One region of the Aeribacillus sp. FSL k6-2211 genome, then DNA from elsewhere that is predicted to be linked to it. Evidence: predicted binding sites of a transcription regulator. Region 1 holds the regulator's gene; the other holds the start of a gene.

What was found. Region 1 encodes LexA, which represses DNA repair genes until DNA is damaged. Its sites were predicted from a motif close to CGAACATATGTTCG; they were not measured.
Positions count from the first base shown of each region.
Region 2: the regulator LexA is predicted to act here: its motif matches at 4,794-4,807, upstream of recA (recombinase RecA).

Region 1 covers NZ_CP150190.1:2,079,426-2,088,816, reverse strand. Annotated here, with positions in the region: gene NSU19_RS10090 (aldo/keto reductase) at 1-695, shown strand, start outside; gene NSU19_RS10085 (TIGR00730 family Rossman fold protein) at 793-1,374, shown strand; gene NSU19_RS10080 (lysophospholipid acyltransferase family protein) at 1,458-2,042, opposite strand; gene gdhA (NADP-specific glutamate dehydrogenase) at 2,776-4,155, opposite strand; gene lexA (transcriptional repressor LexA) at 4,485-5,108, opposite strand; gene yneA (cell division suppressor protein YneA) at 5,267-5,581, shown strand; gene NSU19_RS10060 (recombinase family protein) at 5,600-6,250, shown strand; gene NSU19_RS10055 (DUF896 domain-containing protein) at 6,326-6,556, shown strand; gene tkt (transketolase) at 6,631-8,637, shown strand; gene sirA (sporulation inhibitor of replication protein SirA) at 8,736-9,182, shown strand; gene NSU19_RS10040 (YneF family protein) at 9,269-9,391, shown strand, end outside.
Region 2 covers NZ_CP150190.1:2,267,271-2,276,661, forward strand. Annotated here, with positions in the region: gene NSU19_RS10845 (IS4 family transposase) at 1-866, opposite strand, end outside; gene NSU19_RS10850 (TIGR00282 family metallophosphoesterase) at 993-1,787, opposite strand; gene rny (ribonuclease Y) at 1,870-3,429, opposite strand; gene recA (recombinase RecA) at 3,678-4,688, opposite strand; gene NSU19_RS10865 (competence/damage-inducible protein A) at 4,855-6,114, opposite strand; gene pgsA (CDP-diacylglycerol--glycerol-3-phosphate 3-phosphatidyltransferase) at 6,133-6,711, opposite strand; gene NSU19_RS10875 (RodZ domain-containing protein) at 6,766-7,653, opposite strand; gene NSU19_RS10880 (YmfK family protein) at 7,669-8,463, opposite strand; gene NSU19_RS10885 (DUF3243 domain-containing protein) at 8,610-8,867, opposite strand; gene NSU19_RS10890 (SDR family oxidoreductase) at 8,941-9,391, opposite strand, start outside.

The DNA of each region.
Region 1 (9,391 bases):
AAGTAGTCATTGCTACTAAAGGTGCTCACAAATTTGTAGACGGAAAAGTTGTTCTTGATAACTCTCCCGATTTCCTTCGCGAGTCGGTCGAGGGCAGCCTGAAACGCTTAAAAACGGATTACATAGATTTATATTACATTCATTTTCCGGACGAAACGACACCGAAGGATGAAGCTGTCGGTGAATTGAAGAAGCTTAAGGATGAAGGGAAAATTCGTGCGATCGGTGTGTCGAACTTCTCGCTCGAACAATTAAAAGAAGCGAACAAAGATGGGTATGTCGATGTAATTCAGTCCGAATATAACTTATTTAAACGACAAGCAGAAAAAGATTTGCTTCCTTACACGGCGGAAAATGGAATATCGTTTATACCATATTTTCCACTTGCCTCAGGTCTATTAAGCGGAAAATATTCGAAAGATGAGAAGTTCAATGATTCACGTGCACAAAATCCTTTGTTTCAAGGGGAAGCATTTGCGCGTAATCTCGAAAAAGTCGAGCAATTGCGTCCAATCGCAGAAGCGAAAAATGCTGAAATTGCTCACGTTGTGCTAGCATGGTATTTAACGGTCGATTCCATCGATGCGATCATCCCTGGTGCGAAGAAGCCGGAACAGGTACTTGACAATTTAAAAACGTTAGATGTCCAGTTAACAAAGGAAGAAATAGAGAAAATCAGTCAGATTTTTCAATAATTTTGCAAAAAAGCTGTGATGGAAATATCCCATTCACAGCTTTTAATAGGACTTTCTCATTCGTCAGAACGTTTAGAGAAGAAGCAGGAGTGGTAATATGAGACGTGTTTGTGTTTTTGCAGGATCGAATCCGGGAACAAATCCTAAGTATAAAGAAGCAGCTATCAAACTAGGAGAAGAATTGGTAAAAAACAGGCTTGAGCTCGTATATGGAGGCTCCAGCATTGGTCTGATGGGAGTGATTGCAAACACCGTATTAGAGTTAGGAGGCACCGTATTGGGCGTTATGCCGACGAATTTATTTCAAGGAGAGGTTGTCCACAAGCATCTCACTCAGCTTTATGAAGTAAATGATATGCATGAGCGGAAAGCAAAAATGGGAGAGCTTTCAGATGCGTTCATTGCTCTTCCCGGAGGCTATGGTACTTTTGAGGAAATATTTGAAGCGGTTAGCTGGGGGCAGCTTGGGATTCATGAAAAGCCTGTGGCGTTGTTAAATATCGATGACTATTACACGCCGGTAAAACAGATGATTGAGAATGCGGTAGAGGGAGGCTTCATGCCTGAAACGCATAAACAGTTTATGATTTTTGCAGACAATCCCTCTATATTAATAGATAAACTTCGTGCGTACAAACCGCCTTTGAAGACAAATAAGTGGATCGAACTAGATCGATAAATGAAAATATCAGAACTTTACTTCGCCTTTAGCTTTCTGATCAGTTTGTCTAAAAATGACAAGCTGATCAGAAACGTCAATGTTTAGTCGTTTATGCTTTTTTCAAGAGCTTTCAGCTTATGTTCAAGCTGTTGAAGCGCATCATCAATTTGATTTGCATTTTTCTCTAAATAGATTGGTTCGCCAAATGCAACGACAGCTTTTTTCCCGGCAAAAAAATCTTTTAAACTTTTTGGACCATGATAGGTTGCAGGCAATATGGGAACGCCGGCTTTCATCGCAATTGTAACCGCGCCTCTTTTTAAAGGAACTTCCTCGTCTGTTCTTGTGCCGCTCGGGAAAATTCCAACAACTTTATTTTCTTTTAACAGTTTCAAAGGAATTTTTAGTGCGCTCGGTCCAGGATTTTCACGATTAACTGGAAAAGCATGCATCTTTTTCAAAAACCAACCTATGAGCGTGTTCTGAAACAATTCTTTTTTGGCCATATAATGGACATGAATTGGAAAAAGTGCTGCGGCGAGCAAGACTACATCTACCCAGCTGCGATGAGAGCATGTAACAATAAAACGATGGTCTGCCGGAATATGCTGCTTGCCTTTGACTTCTAGCAAACTAAAAATTTTAATGATCAATATTGCAAGTTTTCCTGCTAAATGATAAATCATTTTGTTCCCCCCCCCGAATGACTTCCAGAAATATGTTTGCGTTGCAAAAGATCTGTATTTTCGGTTAGGGCGCATGTCGATTTTGTCTGCGTTCAGTTTAGCATTTTTACGTGATGCATGTAAAGTCGGTAGTACATCGTCAACGAATCGTCTTATCCAAAGTCAGTCAGTGAAAATACCGCCGTTTCATTTGGAGGAAGGGCGGGTCGTATTCGGTGTTTTTTAGATGAACAAGTATTTGTGCTGAAGGTTGTTGGCGCTGGATAAAAGGGGCAACCACATCAATAATAAAATGTTTTAATTGGAAAAATCAATTTTAATAGCAGTTACTTTGTTTCTATAAATTTTATACTTAATGATACAAAATATTGAGAGTAAAGAAGAGAAGAAGCAGAAAAACGAACATCAGCGCAATCTGTCTTTTTTAATTAAAAAGCAAGAGACAATCAGTCCAGGCATCAGCGTAAAAAAATATGTAAGATAATCTGACATAAAACTTCAATTCTCTCATTGAATGGGATACACTGATAGAGAAAAATTTGATCCAATCGTGGAAATAAAGAAGAGTGAATTTGGATCGGTGTGATGTCAATTTCTATTCACTCAAGTTAAGATGGGGTATTATAGTGAGCATGATGAATCGCCAAAGCAGGTTAGGTAAAGCTTTAGCGATTATCATATATGTTTACTCACTATAAAGAATAAATGATGGAAATGACCATTTTTCTATCTTTTAAATGACTCCTTGTTCTACCATTGCATCAGCGACTTTTTTAAATCCTGCAATGTTAGCGCCGACGACAAGATTTCCGGAGCAGCCGTATTCATTTGCAGCGTTGACGCAATTTCGGTAAATGTTCTTCATGATATCACGTAATTTTGCGTCGACATCTTCAAAGCTCCAAGACAATCTTGCGCTGTTTTGAGCCATTTCTAATGCTGAAACAGCAACTCCGCCTGCGTTAGCAGCTTTTGCAGGTCCAAAAAGAATATTGTTTGATAAAAACACGTCGATCGCTTCTAATGTAGACGGCATGTTGGCGCCTTCTCCAACAGCTTTGAGTCCGTTGGAAACAAGGAGTTCAGCTGCTTTTTTATCGATTTCATTTTGAGTAGCGCATGGGAGGGCAATATCGCATGGAATGGACCAAATTCCGGAACAGCCTTCATAATATTCTGCATGAGGATGTTCATTTACATATTCTTTAATTCTTTTTCTTTCAACTTCTTTTAACCTTCTAACCGTTTCAAGATTAATTCCATTTTTATCAAAAATGTAGCCATCAGAGTCGCTGCATGCGACAACTTTTGCACCTAATTGTGTTGCTTTTTCAATCGCATATATGGCAACGTTCCCAGAACCAGAGACAACAACTGTGCTTCCTTTGAAGCTTAATCCATGGTCATTAAGCATTTCTTCAACAAAATAAACAGTTCCATAACCTGTCGCTTCGGTTCTCGCTAAGCTTCCGCCGTACCCAATGCCTTTTCCGGTTAACACCCCAGCTTCAAATCCGCCGCGTATTCTTTTATATTGGCCAAACAAGTATCCGATCTCTCTTGCGCCAACTCCAATATCACCGGCAGGAACGTCAATATCTGGTCCAATATGTTTGTAAAGCTCTGTCATAAAGCTTTGTGTAAATCTCATAATTTCCCCATCTGATTTACCTTTCGGATCAAAATCAGATCCGCCTTTTCCTCCGCCGATCGGCTGCCCAGTCAATGAATTTTTGAAGATTTGTTCAAATCCTAAAAATTTAATAATGCTGGCGTTGACGGTCGGGTGAAAGCGCAAGCCTCCTTTATATGGCCCAATTGCACTATTATATTGCACTCTAAATCCGCGGTTTACACGCACTTTTCCTTCGTCATCCACCCATGGAACGCGAAAAATGATCAATCTTTCCGGCTCAACAATTCTTTCAAGTATTCCGTGCTTTATATATGTAGGATGTTGAGCAAATACAGGCACAAGCGAGTCAAATATTTCTTTTACAGCTTGAAGAAACTCAGGCTCATTCGGATTTTTTTCTTGCACGGATTGAAATACTTCATTGACATATTGCTTTGCATTTTCCAGTTCACTTTGTTTCATAAGTAATTGATTCATAGCACCTCTCCTATACCTAAAATTTAAGCAGTTAGAAGAATTCAAACAATTCAGTAAATCATCCCGGCACTGGCTAAGGAAGCGAAATCTACAATAAAAAATTCTACAACAAAATAAATCAAAAAACAATGACTGTTGAGAATTGTTGCATAATAGCTTTGCATGCAGGCACGGAGAAGGCGCCTGAAATTTGTTTCATTGAATCTAGCTTGTCTGCATACATATTGATTAGAAAACATTTTTAAAAATTTAACATCGCTAAGAGAGGGAATGTTGAAAATTTTATAAAAAGAAAAAGGATGCCTCACCTGTTTTGAGACATCGAATATTCAGTGTATGGAACGGTATAGCCCGATCACTTTTCCGAGTATTGTCACATTTTTTAAAATAATCGGTTCCATTGTTGGGTTTTCCGGCTGAAGCCGTATAAAGTCTTTTTCTTTGAAAAACCTTTTTACGGTCGCTTCATTGTCGTCTGTGAGCGCGACAACGATGTCGCCGTTATTGGCTGTTTGCTGTTGTCTGACAATAACTAAATCTCCGTCCAGAATGCCTGCTTCGATCATGCTTTCTCCGACTACTTCAAGCATGAAAAGTTGATCATCACCTGATGCAATATGATTCGGAAGCGGAAAATATTCTTCGATGTTTTCAACGGCAGTGATCGGAATACCAGCCGTCACTTTTCCGATGACCGGCACGTTGATCACATTGTTTGTTAGAAGGTGGCTGCCATCATCGTCCAAAATTTCAATGGCTCTCGGCTTTGTGGGGTCTCTTCTAATCAGTCCTTTGCTCTCAAGCTTTGCTAAATGCCCGTGAACAGTTGAACTGGAGGCAAGACCGACCGCTTCGCCGATTTCTCTTACAGAGGGAGGGTATCCTTTCTTTTTTACTTCCTCCTTAATGAAGTTCAAAATATCTTGTTGTCTCTTAGATAATTTTGTTGACATGTCAAGCACCTCAGTCATATCAATTTGTGTCGATTATAGCATGATTTTTCCAAAAAAGCAAACGTAAGTTCGAATATTTGCTTGACAGAAACATGTGTTCCCTTTTATACTTAAAAACAAAAACCGAACAAATATTCTGTTTCAGGGGGCGGTTCTTAATGGATAAATTATCATGGTCTTACATCGTTTCTTTTTTCCTTGTCATCATGGCGGCAGTTTTGGCGATTTCGTATACTGGAGAAAGGGAAGAGCTCGATCATTATATGGAGGTTCAAGTGAAGGAAGGGGACAGTTTGTGGAAAATCGCTGATGAATATAAAGAATATGACAATATGTCTCATTCAGAGTTTGTAAAATGGGTTCAGGAGCGAAACAATCTCCAAAGCCTTGTTGTAAAACCGGGGGAAACAATCGTCATTCCGATTGAAAAAAATAAATACTACAATGCTGAATATTTGGCAAACAAAGAATAACCGCAAGGAGCATTTAACATGAGAGCAGTCGTTTATGCAAGAGTCAGCACTGAAAAGGCAGAGCAGGAAACATCTTTGAAAAGACAAAAAGACGAGCTGTTAAAGCTCGCAGCTGAAAACGGTATGGAAGTTGTTGAAGTGATAGAAGAAAAAGCGAGCGGGTATGATGTTGATCGTGAAGGGGTTTTTCAACTGCTGGAATTGATTGAGGAGAAAGAAATTGAAGCGGTATTAATACAGGATGAAACAAGAATTGGCAGAGGAAATGCCAAAATCGCCATTGTCCATTCCATTTTGAAACAAGGCGTGAAAATTTTCACCGCTGCCCATCGCGGGGAGATGGAACTGTCTGAATCAGACACGATGGTGCTTGAAATTATAGGAATTGTGGAAGAATATCAACGAAAAATTCATAATTTGAAAATAAAGCGGGGAATGTTGAGAGCTATACAAAATGGGTACAGGCCTGAAAAAAATTTAAAGAATAGAAATTCTTCCTATAAAAGAGAGCGAAAAGAAGTTCCGATCGAGGAGATTGACCGATTGCGGAAAAACGGCCTGACATTTTCAGAAATAGCGGCAACATTAAGAGGATTCGGCTATGATGTTTCAAAAGCTACTGTTCATCGCAGATATCAACAATTTTTGTCAGAAAAAGGCGAATCATAGCAATAATTGTTGTCATTAGTGGTTGCATTTAGTATGATAAAAGAGCGCGGCAAAAATATACAAGGGGTTCAGCTTATGATTTCAAAAGAAAAACTTAACCGTATTAATGAACTATCTAAAAAGTCTAAGTCAGAAGGATTGACGCAAGAGGAAAAGCTAGAGCAGCAGCAATTAAGGCAGGAATATTTAGAGTCGTTTCGTCGGGATTTTCAAAACACCTTAAAAAATGTTACAGTGATTGATCCGAAAGGTAATGATGTTACACCGGAAAAATTGAAAAAATTTAAAAATAAAAGGCTGCATTAACGGATGGGTGTTGCCTTATTGCAACAATAAAGATAAGATTATAAACTGAAAATACAGATGAGAGGATGATAATGGTGACTCATTCCATTCAAGATTTATCCATCATGACGATTCGAACATTATCCATTGACGCGATTGAAAAGGCGAATTCCGGACATCCTGGAATGCCAATGGGCGCCGCACCAATGGCTTATGCGCTGTGGACGAAATTTATGAACATTAACCCTGAAAACCCTAATTGGTTTAATCGAGATCGCTTTGTTTTATCTGCCGGACATGGTTCGATGCTGCTTTACAGCTTGCTTCATTTATCGGGTTATGATCTTTCCATGGATGATATTAAATCGTTTCGTCAATGGGGAAGCAAAACACCTGGACATCCTGAATACGGACATACACCTGGCGTTGACGCAACAACTGGACCATTAGGCCAAGGAATAGCAATGGCCGTTGGAATGGCGATGGCAGAACGTCATTTAGCAGCTACATACAATAAAGAAGGATACAATATTGTTGATCATTACACATACGTCATATGCGGTGACGGTGACTTAATGGAAGGGATTTCCTCTGAAGCAGCTTCCTTAGCTGGTCACTTGAAGCTTGGACGATTAATTGTTCTTTATGATTCGAATGATATTTCCCTAGATGGGGATTTAAATAAATCATTCTCAGAAAATGTAGAAGAGCGCTTTAAATCTATGGGCTGGCAAGTGCTGCGCGTTGAGGACGGCAACAACATTGAAGAGATTTCGAAAGCCATTGAAGAAGCCAAATTGGATGAACAACGACCGACATTAATTGAAGTAAAAACAACAATCGGATATGGTTCGCCGAATAAAGCAGGCACTTCTTCCGTTCATGGTTCGCCGTTAGGTCCAGAAGAGGCAAAATTGACAAAAGAAGCCTATGCATGGACATTTGAAGAAGATTTCTATGTTCCAGCAGAAGTTTATGAGCATTTTGAGAAAAATGTAAAAGAACGTGGAAAGCAGAAAGAAATTGAATGGAATAATTTGTTTGAAAAGTATGAGAAAGAATATCCTGAACTTGCAAAAGAGTTAAAGGCAGCAATCAATGGTGAATTGCCAGAAAATTGGGATCAATCTTTACCTTTTTATGAAGAAGGAAAAAGCGTTGCAACCCGTTCTTCTTCTGGAGAAGTATTAAATGCAATAGCTGAAAAAGTTCCTTATTTCTTTGGGGGATCTGCAGACTTAGCTGGATCAAACAAAACGACAATAAAAGGTTCAGGAAACTTTTCTGCGGAAGATTACAGCGGACGAAACATTTGGTTTGGTGTCAGAGAGTTTGCCATGGGAGCAGCATTGAACGGTATGGCTCTGCATGGAGGTTTACGTGTTTTTGGCGGAACGTTCTTTGTTTTCTCTGACTATTTGCGGCCAGCGATTCGTTTAGCAGCATTAATGAATCTCCCTGTAACTTACGTGTTCACTCATGACAGCATAGCGGTTGGAGAAGACGGACCAACACATGAGCCGATTGAACAATTAGCTTCTTTGAGAGCAATGCCGAATCTTTCTGTCATTCGTCCAGCTGATGGAAATGAAACAAGAGCTGCGTGGAAGGCTGCGCTGGAATCTAAATCAACACCGACTGCATTAGTATTAACGCGCCAAAATTTAGAAACTATTAAAGGTACGAAAGAAAATGCTGAAGAAGGTGTTGCAAAAGGCGCTTATGTCATTTCACCGGCGAAATCGGATCAACCGGATGCTCTTCTACTTGCATCAGGTTCAGAAGTAGCATTAGCTATTAAAGCTCAACAAATTCTTGCATCTGATGGAATTGATGTGCAAGTCGTCAGCATGCCGTCATGGGACCGTTTTGAAAAGCAATCAAAAGATTATAAAGAATCAGTTCTTCCTAGCAGCGTAACGAAGCGTCTTGCGATCGAAATGGCATCTTCGCTTGGCTGGGAGCGCTATGTCGGATCTGAAGGTGAAATCTTAGCTATCGACAAGTTTGGAGCATCTGCACCTGGGGAAAAAATTATAAGCGAGTACGGTTTTACTGTTGAAAATGTTGTCGAAAAAGTAAAAGAATTAGTTCGGAAATAATCGCCAAAATTAGTGCCTCTATCCGCCACCATAAGACAAACCTTTTACATTCCTTGCTTTATAATAGCAAAAAAGGAATGTAACAATGAGGTGAGCGCATGAGGCACTTTTATTTGTATTTGATAAAAAAGGAATTTGCTGAGCATTTTTATCATAGGGAATCGAAAATTTTTCAGTTATATCAAGAATTTTTTTGGACAAGGAAAACGCATCCTATTTTTGAACAATTGGAAAGGCAAGTCAATTATATTTCAAGAGCCATTCCCATTTCAGAAATAGATTTGCTGCTTCAGTCATTCTTGTCTCACCGAAACCATTATCAAAAGGTATCATCGATTCACGCCATCCAAATGGAAAATCAAAAAGGACAAGCTACTATGGTTTTAAAGGAACGGTATATTGAAATGATTTGTACCGGCAGCTTTGACGGTGAGTTATTGTTTTTTGATATATTGGGAAAATTTGATCCTTATTTTTTTGCCATGGATTTTACAAATGAACGATACGGGTGGCTGAGTCCAATTAAAGAAAGAAAATTTGTCTAAAGTTGCGGAAATTTGCTAATGAAATATTGTATAATGTCATATGGTTTAGTACACTGTATGATAGACAACATGAAGGAGGAAATAAGATGGAACTTTGGCTGGCGATATTAATCGCTGTTCTGGCATTACTTGCCGGCGTAGCGCTAGGCTTTTTTATCGCTCGAAAGTATATGATGAATTATTTGAAGAAAAATCCACCTATTAACGAA
Region 2 (9,391 bases), 190 kb from region 1:
GAACGATAGATATCACCAAGTTCTTCTGGATCTAGGTCGAATCGGTTCGTAATGATTCGAATTCGATTCCCGTCCGAATCGAATGTTTCGATTAATCGAAACACATTTTCCGTTCGTTTTTGTGGTGTCCCAATGACCATCATCGAATCAGATAAAATAGAGGAATTGGATGGGACAGAGAACGATTCAAGAAATCGAACATAGGCATTCTTTTTCAGACGGGAGGCGAAAAAGAGGCCTTTATCACAGTAATAATCGAACTTTTCGTAGTCTACATAACCACGATCAAACACGTACATGGCATCTGTTTCGTCGATCAGTTGTTCCATTTGTGTTCGATCATTGTTCCCTGCTGGGGTCATGACCATTTTTTCCGGATAAACCGTATCTTCATTGACAAACACCAGTCGTAAATGAACCTTAATTCCCGACTTCGTTTTGCGAAACGTAGCCCATTGATATTTTTTCAGATTCAGTGAAATGGTCGTAGAATCCACGATTTTTAAGCCACTCACCTGACTGGAGGAATTCGTGGACATCTGGCGGATTTGATTCACTAAATCCAGAAAGATTTCTGCGAGCAATTCGGGTTTTACTTGGCGATGTTTTCGAGAAAGTTGTGAAGCACTAATAGATGTCAATCCTAATTCTCGCTGAAAATCATCCAGTAACGCATCATCGGCGATGGCGCGCAGTCCTTCTCGTTGTTGAAGTTGAGCATGCAAAAACAAAAGTAAATACGCTTTTGTGGTTAATTTTTTCGTATATTTATCTTGTTTCATCTCTTCAATTCTTTGTGTAAATTTAACAGAATTGAGAGGAGTGACCCATTTACCAAATGAAGAAAATAGTGTATCCTTGTCCATAGGCTTCATCCTTTATATTGGATTTGGACAGGGACCACCTGTACCATCCATTATAAAGGATTTTTTTATGGACTTTTTTCAATTCAGAATTTTCGAATTAAATTAATGCAACGCTAGTGATTTAATTTATTCAAAATAAACGTGATCATCATTGATTAATATTCGTTTGATCGATTTCGCTTTGCCGGTTCCTTCCTCAATTTCCACTAATACGGCATTCAATTGTCCTCTGCCTTCATTGATTTCAAACCGAACAGGGAGATTCGTTAAAAATTTTTTTAATACTGCTTCCCTGTCAACTCCTAAAATACCGTCATATGGTCCTGTCATCCCGACATCGGTAATAAATGCCGTTCCTTTATCTAAAATTCTTTCATCGGCAGTTTGAACGTGTGTATGAGTGCCAACCACTGCGGAAACTTTCCCATCCAAATACCAGCCCATCGCTTGTTTTTCGCTTGTTGCTTCCGCATGAAAATCAACAAAAATATATGGAGTTCTTTTCTTCGCTTCTTGAATCAATTCATCCGCTTTCCGAAAAGGGCAATCGATTGCCGGCAAAAATGTTCTTCCCTGGAGGTTTATGACTGCAAGCTCTTTTCCATCCGCTTCCACGTACACGATTCCTTTTCCTGGTGTGCCTTCAGGAAAGTTAGCCGGTCGAACCAACGCTTTTGCTTCATCGATAAATTCAAAAATTTCTTTTTTATCCCAAGTATGGTTGCCCATTGTCACTGCCTGAACTCCCAATGAAAGAAGCTTCTGGTAAATTTTCATAGTTATTCCTTTGCCATGTGCAGAATTTTCACCATTGACAATTGTTACTTCAGGATTATATTTTTTCTTCAGCTTCGGCAAATATTGTTCAACCATTTCTCTCCCTTTTGCTCCTACCACATCGCCTACAAATAAAACTTTCATGATGAATTCCTTTCTAAATGTTTATTATATAGTTTTGCATAAATTGAAAAAAAAATAAAGCGGCACATTTTCATGTACCACTTTATTTGGCATATTCAACCGCACGAGTTTCCCTAATGACGGTCACTTTAATATGTCCAGGGTAGTCAAGCTCTTCTTCGATCCGCTTGCGAATATCTCTTGCTAATCGATGAGCTTCTAAATCATCTATTGCATCCGGTTTTACCATGATGCGAACTTCGCGGCCTGCTTGAATGGCGTACGATTTTTCCACACCTTCAAACGACTCGGAAATTTCCTCCAATTTTTCAAGCCTGCGAATATAATTTTCAAGCGTTTCACTGCGGGCACCCGGCCGTGCTGCCGATAAAGCATCAGCCGCTGCAACTAAAACCGCAATTACCGATGTCGGTTCTTCATCCCCATGATGGGAAGCAATGCTGTTGATGACAACCGGGTGTTCTTTATACTTCGTTGCCAGCTCCACGCCGATTTCAACATGGCTTCCTTCTACTTCGTGGTCAATGGCTTTTCCGATGTCGTGCAGAAGCCCTGCACGTCTTGCAAGGATTTGATCCTCACCTAATTCGGCAGCCATCAATCCGGTTAAAAAGGCAACCTCTATTGAATGCTTCAGCACGTTCTGGCCATAGCTCGTTCGAAATTTCAATCTGCCTAAAATTTTGATCAAATCCGGATGAAGACCGTGAACGCCAACTTCAAATGTCGTTTGTTCTCCGATTTCCCTAATATGCTCGTCCACTTCCCGCCGCGATTTTTCCACCATTTCTTCAATTCGCGCTGGATGAATGCGCCCGTCTTGAACAAGCTTGTCAAGCGCAATTCTTGCTGTTTCACGGCGAATCGGATCAAATCCTGATAAAATAACCGCTTCCGGTGTATCGTCGATGATGAGGTCGATCCCTGTCAACGTTTCAAGAGTGCGGATATTTCTTCCTTCTCTGCCGATAATTCTCCCTTTCATTTCGTCATTTGGCAAATTCACAACAGAAACGGTCGTTTCAGCCACATGATCTGCTGCACAGCGCTGTATAGCAAGGGAAAGAATTGCCTTTGCTTTTTTGTCTGCTTCTTCTTTCGCCTTTGTTTCTGCTTCTTTCACCATTACAGCAATATCATGAGAAAGTTCCTTTTCCACTCGTTCAAGGATGATTTGTTTCGCCTCTTCACGCGATAAACCCGAAATGCGTTCAAGCTCTATTTGTCCTTCTTGCACCATCTTTTCCACTTTGCTTTCCATCTCTTCAATATGCTGTTGTCTTTCATTTAGAGAATCTTCTTTTTTATCTAGCATCGCCTCACGCTTATCTAATGATTCATCTTTTCGATCGAGATTCTCCTCTTTTTGCATTAAACGGTTTTCTTGTTTTTGAAGTTCATTTCTTCTTTCGCGAATTTCTTTTTCTACTTCCAAACGAAGCTTATGAATTTCATCCTTTGCTTCCAGAAGCGCTTCTTTTTTCGTTGCTTCAGCTTCACGCTTAGCATCTTCAAGAATTTGTTCCGCGGCGTTTTTTGCACCCGCTATTTTCGCTTCAGCAATGGATTTTCGAACAAAATAACCAACAACTGCACCGACGATTAGGCCAAGCAAAATGGAGATGATTTCAATGAGTTCCATTCTTTCACCTCCTCTTGCTATGAACTTGTCACAAAGAAAGTGTCGGCATTACACATTTACTCTCCCAATAACATTTTCCAAAAAAATATGTTAAATATATTGCAAAAATGAAAAAATATACATATCCATTTTAAATGTGGGAATAACCCTTGTCAAGTTTTCATCTTGTCGAACAAAGGATGGGGCTTTTTTTGATCAAAAAAATAAGACCGGCTACTCCGCCAGCCTTACGCTAAGATGTGCGTACATTATTCATCCAAAAGCTCGAACGTTTCCTGCCCCTCTTGCACAGGTTCATTCGTTTCAAGGCCATATGCCTTGCGAATTTCTTGCTGAATGGCATCGCGAATATCCGGATTTTCGCGCAAAAATTGCTTTGCATTTTCTCTTCCCTGTCCTAAACGCTCCTCTTGGTAAGAATACCACGAACCGCTTTTTTGTATAATATCCAATTCCGTTCCCAGGTCGATGATTTCTCCTTCTTTTGAAATCCCTTCCCCGTACATGATATCAACTTCTGCCGTTCTAAAAGGAGGCGCTACTTTGTTTTTGACAACTTTAATTTTCGTTTTGTTTCCTACCATATCATTTCCTTGTTTCAGCTGTTCAGCTCTGCGCACTTCAAGGCGGACAGATGAGTAAAATTTCAGCGCGCGTCCCCCTGGAGTTGTCTCGGGATTTCCGAACATGACGCCCACTTTTTCCCTTATTTGATTAATAAAAATCGCAATGGTTTTCGACTTGCTAATGGCTCCTGAAAGCTTCCGAAGCGCTTGTGACATAAGACGCGCCTGCAATCCGACATGCGCATCGCCCATTTCGCCTTCAATTTCCGCTTTTGGGACGAGTGCTGCGACCGAGTCAATGACAATGATGTCGACTGCACCGCTGCGAACGAGAGCTTCTGCAATCTCAAGAGCCTGCTCGCCGGTATCGGGCTGCGACAAAAGCAGTTCATCAATATTAACACCTAAATTTTGCGCATAGACAGGGTCGAGCGCATGTTCCGCATCGATGAACGCTGCTTGCCCGCCTAGAGCTTGAACTTCAGCAATGGCATGAAGGGCCACTGTCGTTTTACCGGAGCTTTCCGGTCCATATATTTCAATAATCCGACCTCGAGGATATCCGCCGACGCCAAGAGCTGCATCCAATGCCAGCGATCCGCTTGGAACTGTTGAAACTTTTCGCTCAGCCTGTTCTCCAAGCTTCATTATCGAACCTTTTCCGAATTGTTTTTCAATCTGTTTTAACGCCATTTCCAAGGCAGCTTGACGATCATGATTCAATACAATTTCCTCCTTAAAAAATTGATAGCTTCAAAATAAATATACCGTGTTTTTTCCTGTTTGCCAAGAAAAAAGGGAACATTTATTCGTTTTTTAATTTTCATTATATAAAAATTAAAAAACCGGATGAAGACGCTCATAACCGGTTTTCCATTTCCTTTATTACATTCATTACATAGTAGCAGCCATAATTTGCCGTTCTGTGCCTGATCCCTTCCCGAGTACCGGAAAGATGAAGCTCAAAGACTGCCGTCGGCCGATCGTCGATTTGAATACCGATATAGACAGTCCCAACTTCTTTTCCTTCAGAAGGATCAGGTCCTGCCACTCCCGTAAAGCTGATGCCGATATTGCTGCCGGTCAATTTTTTTATATTTTCCGCCATTTCTTTCGCACATTCAGAGCTAACGGCTCCTTTTGTTTTCAACGTTTCTTCCGACACGCCAAGAACATGCTGCTTCACTTCGTTTGTATAGCAGACAATTCCTCCAAGCACAATATTCGAAGCGCCTGGAAAATGGGTCAGCTGTTCGGAAAAAAGACCGCCCGTCAAACTTTCTGCAGCCGAAATAGTATATTGCTTTTCTTTTAGAAGCTTCATAAGCTGCTCTTGGATCGAAGTTTCACCGTGTCCATAAAAATATCGGCCAACACGGCTTAAAATCTTTTTTTCTGTTTCGTCAATCAGCTTCAGCGCAGTCGACTCATCTTCATGTTTTGCTGTCAGGCGCAATGTTACTTCGCCGTCTTTTGCCAGCGGCGCGATGGTCGGATTTGTTTGCTGATCAATCAGATCCTCTATATCTGTTTCAAGCTGAGATTCGCCGATGCCAAAGAAACGAAGCACACGCGAGATGATTTTTTCTTTTAACCCGTAATGATATTGCAAAAACGGCACACCGTAGTTGATAAACATCGGCTTCATTTCTTTCGGAACACCCGGCATGAGCAAATATATAATTCCGTTCGCCTCTAACGCCATTCCTGGCGCCATTCCGTAATGATTTGGCAAAACAGTAGAACCTTCCAAAACTAATGCTTGTTTCCGATTGTTTTCCGACATTGTCCGTTTCGTCCGTTTAAAAAAATCCTCAATGTTTTTCATCGCCGCCTCGTCGATCACGAGACGTTTATTCAAAATACGTGCAATCGTTTCTTTCGTCAAATCATCTTTTGTCGGGCCGAGCCCGCCGGTAAAAATGATGCAATTCGACCGTTTTTTTGCCGTTTCGATCGCATGCTTGAGCCTCTCAGCATTGTCTCCAACGACCGTATGATAAAAAACATTAACACCTATTTCGGCAAGCTTTCTTGATATAAATTGGGCGTTTGTGTTGGCGATCTGTCCAAGCAACAGTTCTGAACCGACAGCAATAATTTCAGCATTTACATTCATACATTTTCCTCCACATGGTTATTTCGAATTGACAAACGCGTGTTTATTTTTCATGAAATAGTCCCATCCAGATAAAATGGTAAAAAAGAGCGCAACCCACAAAGCAATGTCTGCAAATGGAAACGAAATCCATTCAAAAGGTATATTATGTAAAAGCAAAGCGGAAATAGCCACAATCTGCGTCCATGTTTTTATTTTGCCGAGCATATTAGCTGCTACGACTTCTCCTTCCCCAGCCAGAACTAAACGCAATCCGGTTACGGCAAATTCACGGCTGATGATCAGAATGACAATCCAAGACGGAGCAGCACCTATTTCCACCAATATGATGAGAGCAGAAGAAACGAGCAATTTATCGGCAAGAGGATCTAAAAACTTTCCTAAATTTGTCACAAGTCCAAGCTTGCGTGCATAATATCCATCAATCCAATCGGTCGTCGAAGCTAAAATAAAAATGAGGGCGCCAACGACATGATTGACAGGAATAACTACTTCACCGACCGACCAATTTCCCCAGTTAAAATCGCCAAGCATCACAATCATAAATATTGGAATTAGCATAATTCTTGATACAGTGATTCGATTAGGCAAATTCATTTTGTACCTCCACTAGCATAAAGTAAGAAAGAATAAGCCATCTCGTACGATGACTTATTCATCCTTGTTATTTAAAATGATAATATCCTGCCGAACCATTTTATTCGGGTCCGTTTCATAAGAAACGGCTTCTCCATTCACTTGAATGGTCGTAAATCGAGCATCGCCTACAACGATTTTTGCTTCTTCTTCCGCTGTTACATCAACCGTTTTCTGCTCATTTTGTCGCATCATTCCTGCAAAAAACGATTTTCCTTTTCCGTTCTTCACTTCTATCCACGAATTCCCATTGGTTGAAATATCGATCACCAATTTGTCCGCATTGGACAATTCATATACGGTTTCTTTCCCTCTTACTTCTTTTACCGTCAATGTTTGCTTCGTTTCATTTTCGGCGTTCTCTTCTTTTTTCTCCTCTTGATCTGTTTCTTCAACCGAACGGTCTTTTTCATCGTCAATATTATTTTGCTCTTTTTTCTCAGGCTCCACGCCAGAGGTTTCTATTTTGACGGATTTTGTATCGTCCTCCGTCTGAACGCCTTCATCTGTGCTTCCACGCTGGGAAAGCACCCAAACGATAATCGCCACCAAAATAATAACAGCGATGACGGCAAGCTTCGGCAACAGCTCTAAAAATTTGGAAGCCGGCTTTGGAAGCTCTTTATGCGTTTGAACGCGGGACAATTTCTCAGGTATCTCATCATATGTACTTGGTATTTCATTTTTATACTGTTCAAATAAAACATCCGGATCAAGGTCAACCGCTTCCGCGTATTGTTTAATAAACGCACGCACATAAAAATTCCCCGGCATGATCGAGTAGTTTCCTTCCTCAATGCCGATTAAATAGCGCTTTTGAATTTTAGTTATTTCCTGCAAGTCATCGAGTGAGATGTTTTTTTCCAGCCTAGCTTGTCTCAGATGGTTACCTAACTCGCTCAAAACGTACCCACCTTTCTAAAAATCAAATCCATTATAAATTGAGTGGCCAAACGGCTGATGATTATTTTCTACGACGTCATACGTAATTTCTTCATCAGGGTGATGTCTTAGTTCAATAATGTAGTCGAAATCATCCAAAGTATATTCGGAGCTCTGAACGAAAATATCTGGATGCTCCACGACTTTCGTTGCCGAAAGCTGCATCACTTCCCGAACTAATTGCAAATGCTGTTCAGAGCCTCTTTTCATCGTGACGATTCCATCTAAAATAAACACGTTATCTGTCCGGTATTCATCAGCAATCAGCCTTTCCCGGACAGTTTGCTTCAGCATGGTTGAAGAGAGAAAAAGCCATCTTTTATTCGCACAGACGCTCGCCGCTACGATCGATTCTGTTTTTCCGACACGCGGCATTCCGCGTATGCCGATTAATTTATGACCGTCTTGTTTAAAGAGCTCGGCCATAAAATCCACAAGAATACCAAGTTCATCGCGAACAAAACGGAACGTCTTTTTATCATCTGCATCCCGTTGAATATAAAATCCATGACGGACAGCAAGACGATCTCTCAGTTTAGGCTGCCGCAATTTTGTCACTGTTATGTTGTCCATCGTATTCAGAATAGATTCAAGCCTTTTAATTTGTTCAATCGTTTCGCAGCGCAGAAGCATCCCGCGGCGCATATCATCAACGCCGTTAATCGTAACGATATTAATGTTCAGCATACCGAGCAAAGACGAAACATCTCCCAGCAGCCCCGGCCGGTTTTTTTGAATTTTATATTCTAAATACCATTCAGTTTTTTCCACCTTCAAAGACCCCCAAATAACACACCTATAAATTTATAATAAATCATTTTAGATAAAGAAGAAAGGATAATTGCAAGGAAAAAATAAAGGGCATCTTGGTCATTTCACCAAGTGCCCTAACTTGACAGTAATAAATGAACAACATCCTAATGAACGCTGTCATTTTGAACCAGTTTCACCATCATGTTGGCGATTGCATGTTGCTCCTCTTTTGAAGCGACACTCCACAGATCGTGAAGAATTTTTTCTTCAGGGTTTTTCGGCTCCACTTGCTTTGCTAAATAATCACCGATTTCATACGCTAAATTGGAAATAACCTCTTGGGACAATCCGCCGCTTTCTGCTTGCTGGAGGCGATCCGCCAAAAAATCTTTCCATTGATTCCAATTTTCCAATACTGACATATGTTCCCCTCCTTTATCGTTTAATCAATTTTTATTTTCCCTTGATCATGCAGTTTTTATACGGGAGAGGGAATCAGCAGTACCATCCTCCATTGACAGCAATCACCTGACCTGTAATGTAGGAAGCTTGCTCGCTAATAAGGAATAAAACAACATTCGCGACTTCTTCAGGATTTCCATTTCTTTCAAGGGGGATGCTGTTTTTAATATCTTCCAATTCTTCAGGAGAGAATCGATCATTCATACTTGTATCGATCATGCCTGGCGCAACGGCGTTGACGCGAATATTGGAAGGCGCTAATTCCTTCGCTAGTGCTTTCACAAAGGAAATTTGCCCCCCTTTTGCCATGGAATACAAAGCTTCACAGCTGGCTCCTGTCTGCCCCCATATAGAGGAGATGAAAAGAATGCTTCCTTTTTGTTTTCTTATCATTCCACTGACTACTTTTTGAGTAATAAAAAAAGGCGACGTGAGATGAAGCTGTATAATTTTTTGATAATCTTCCATCAAAACATCTTGAATC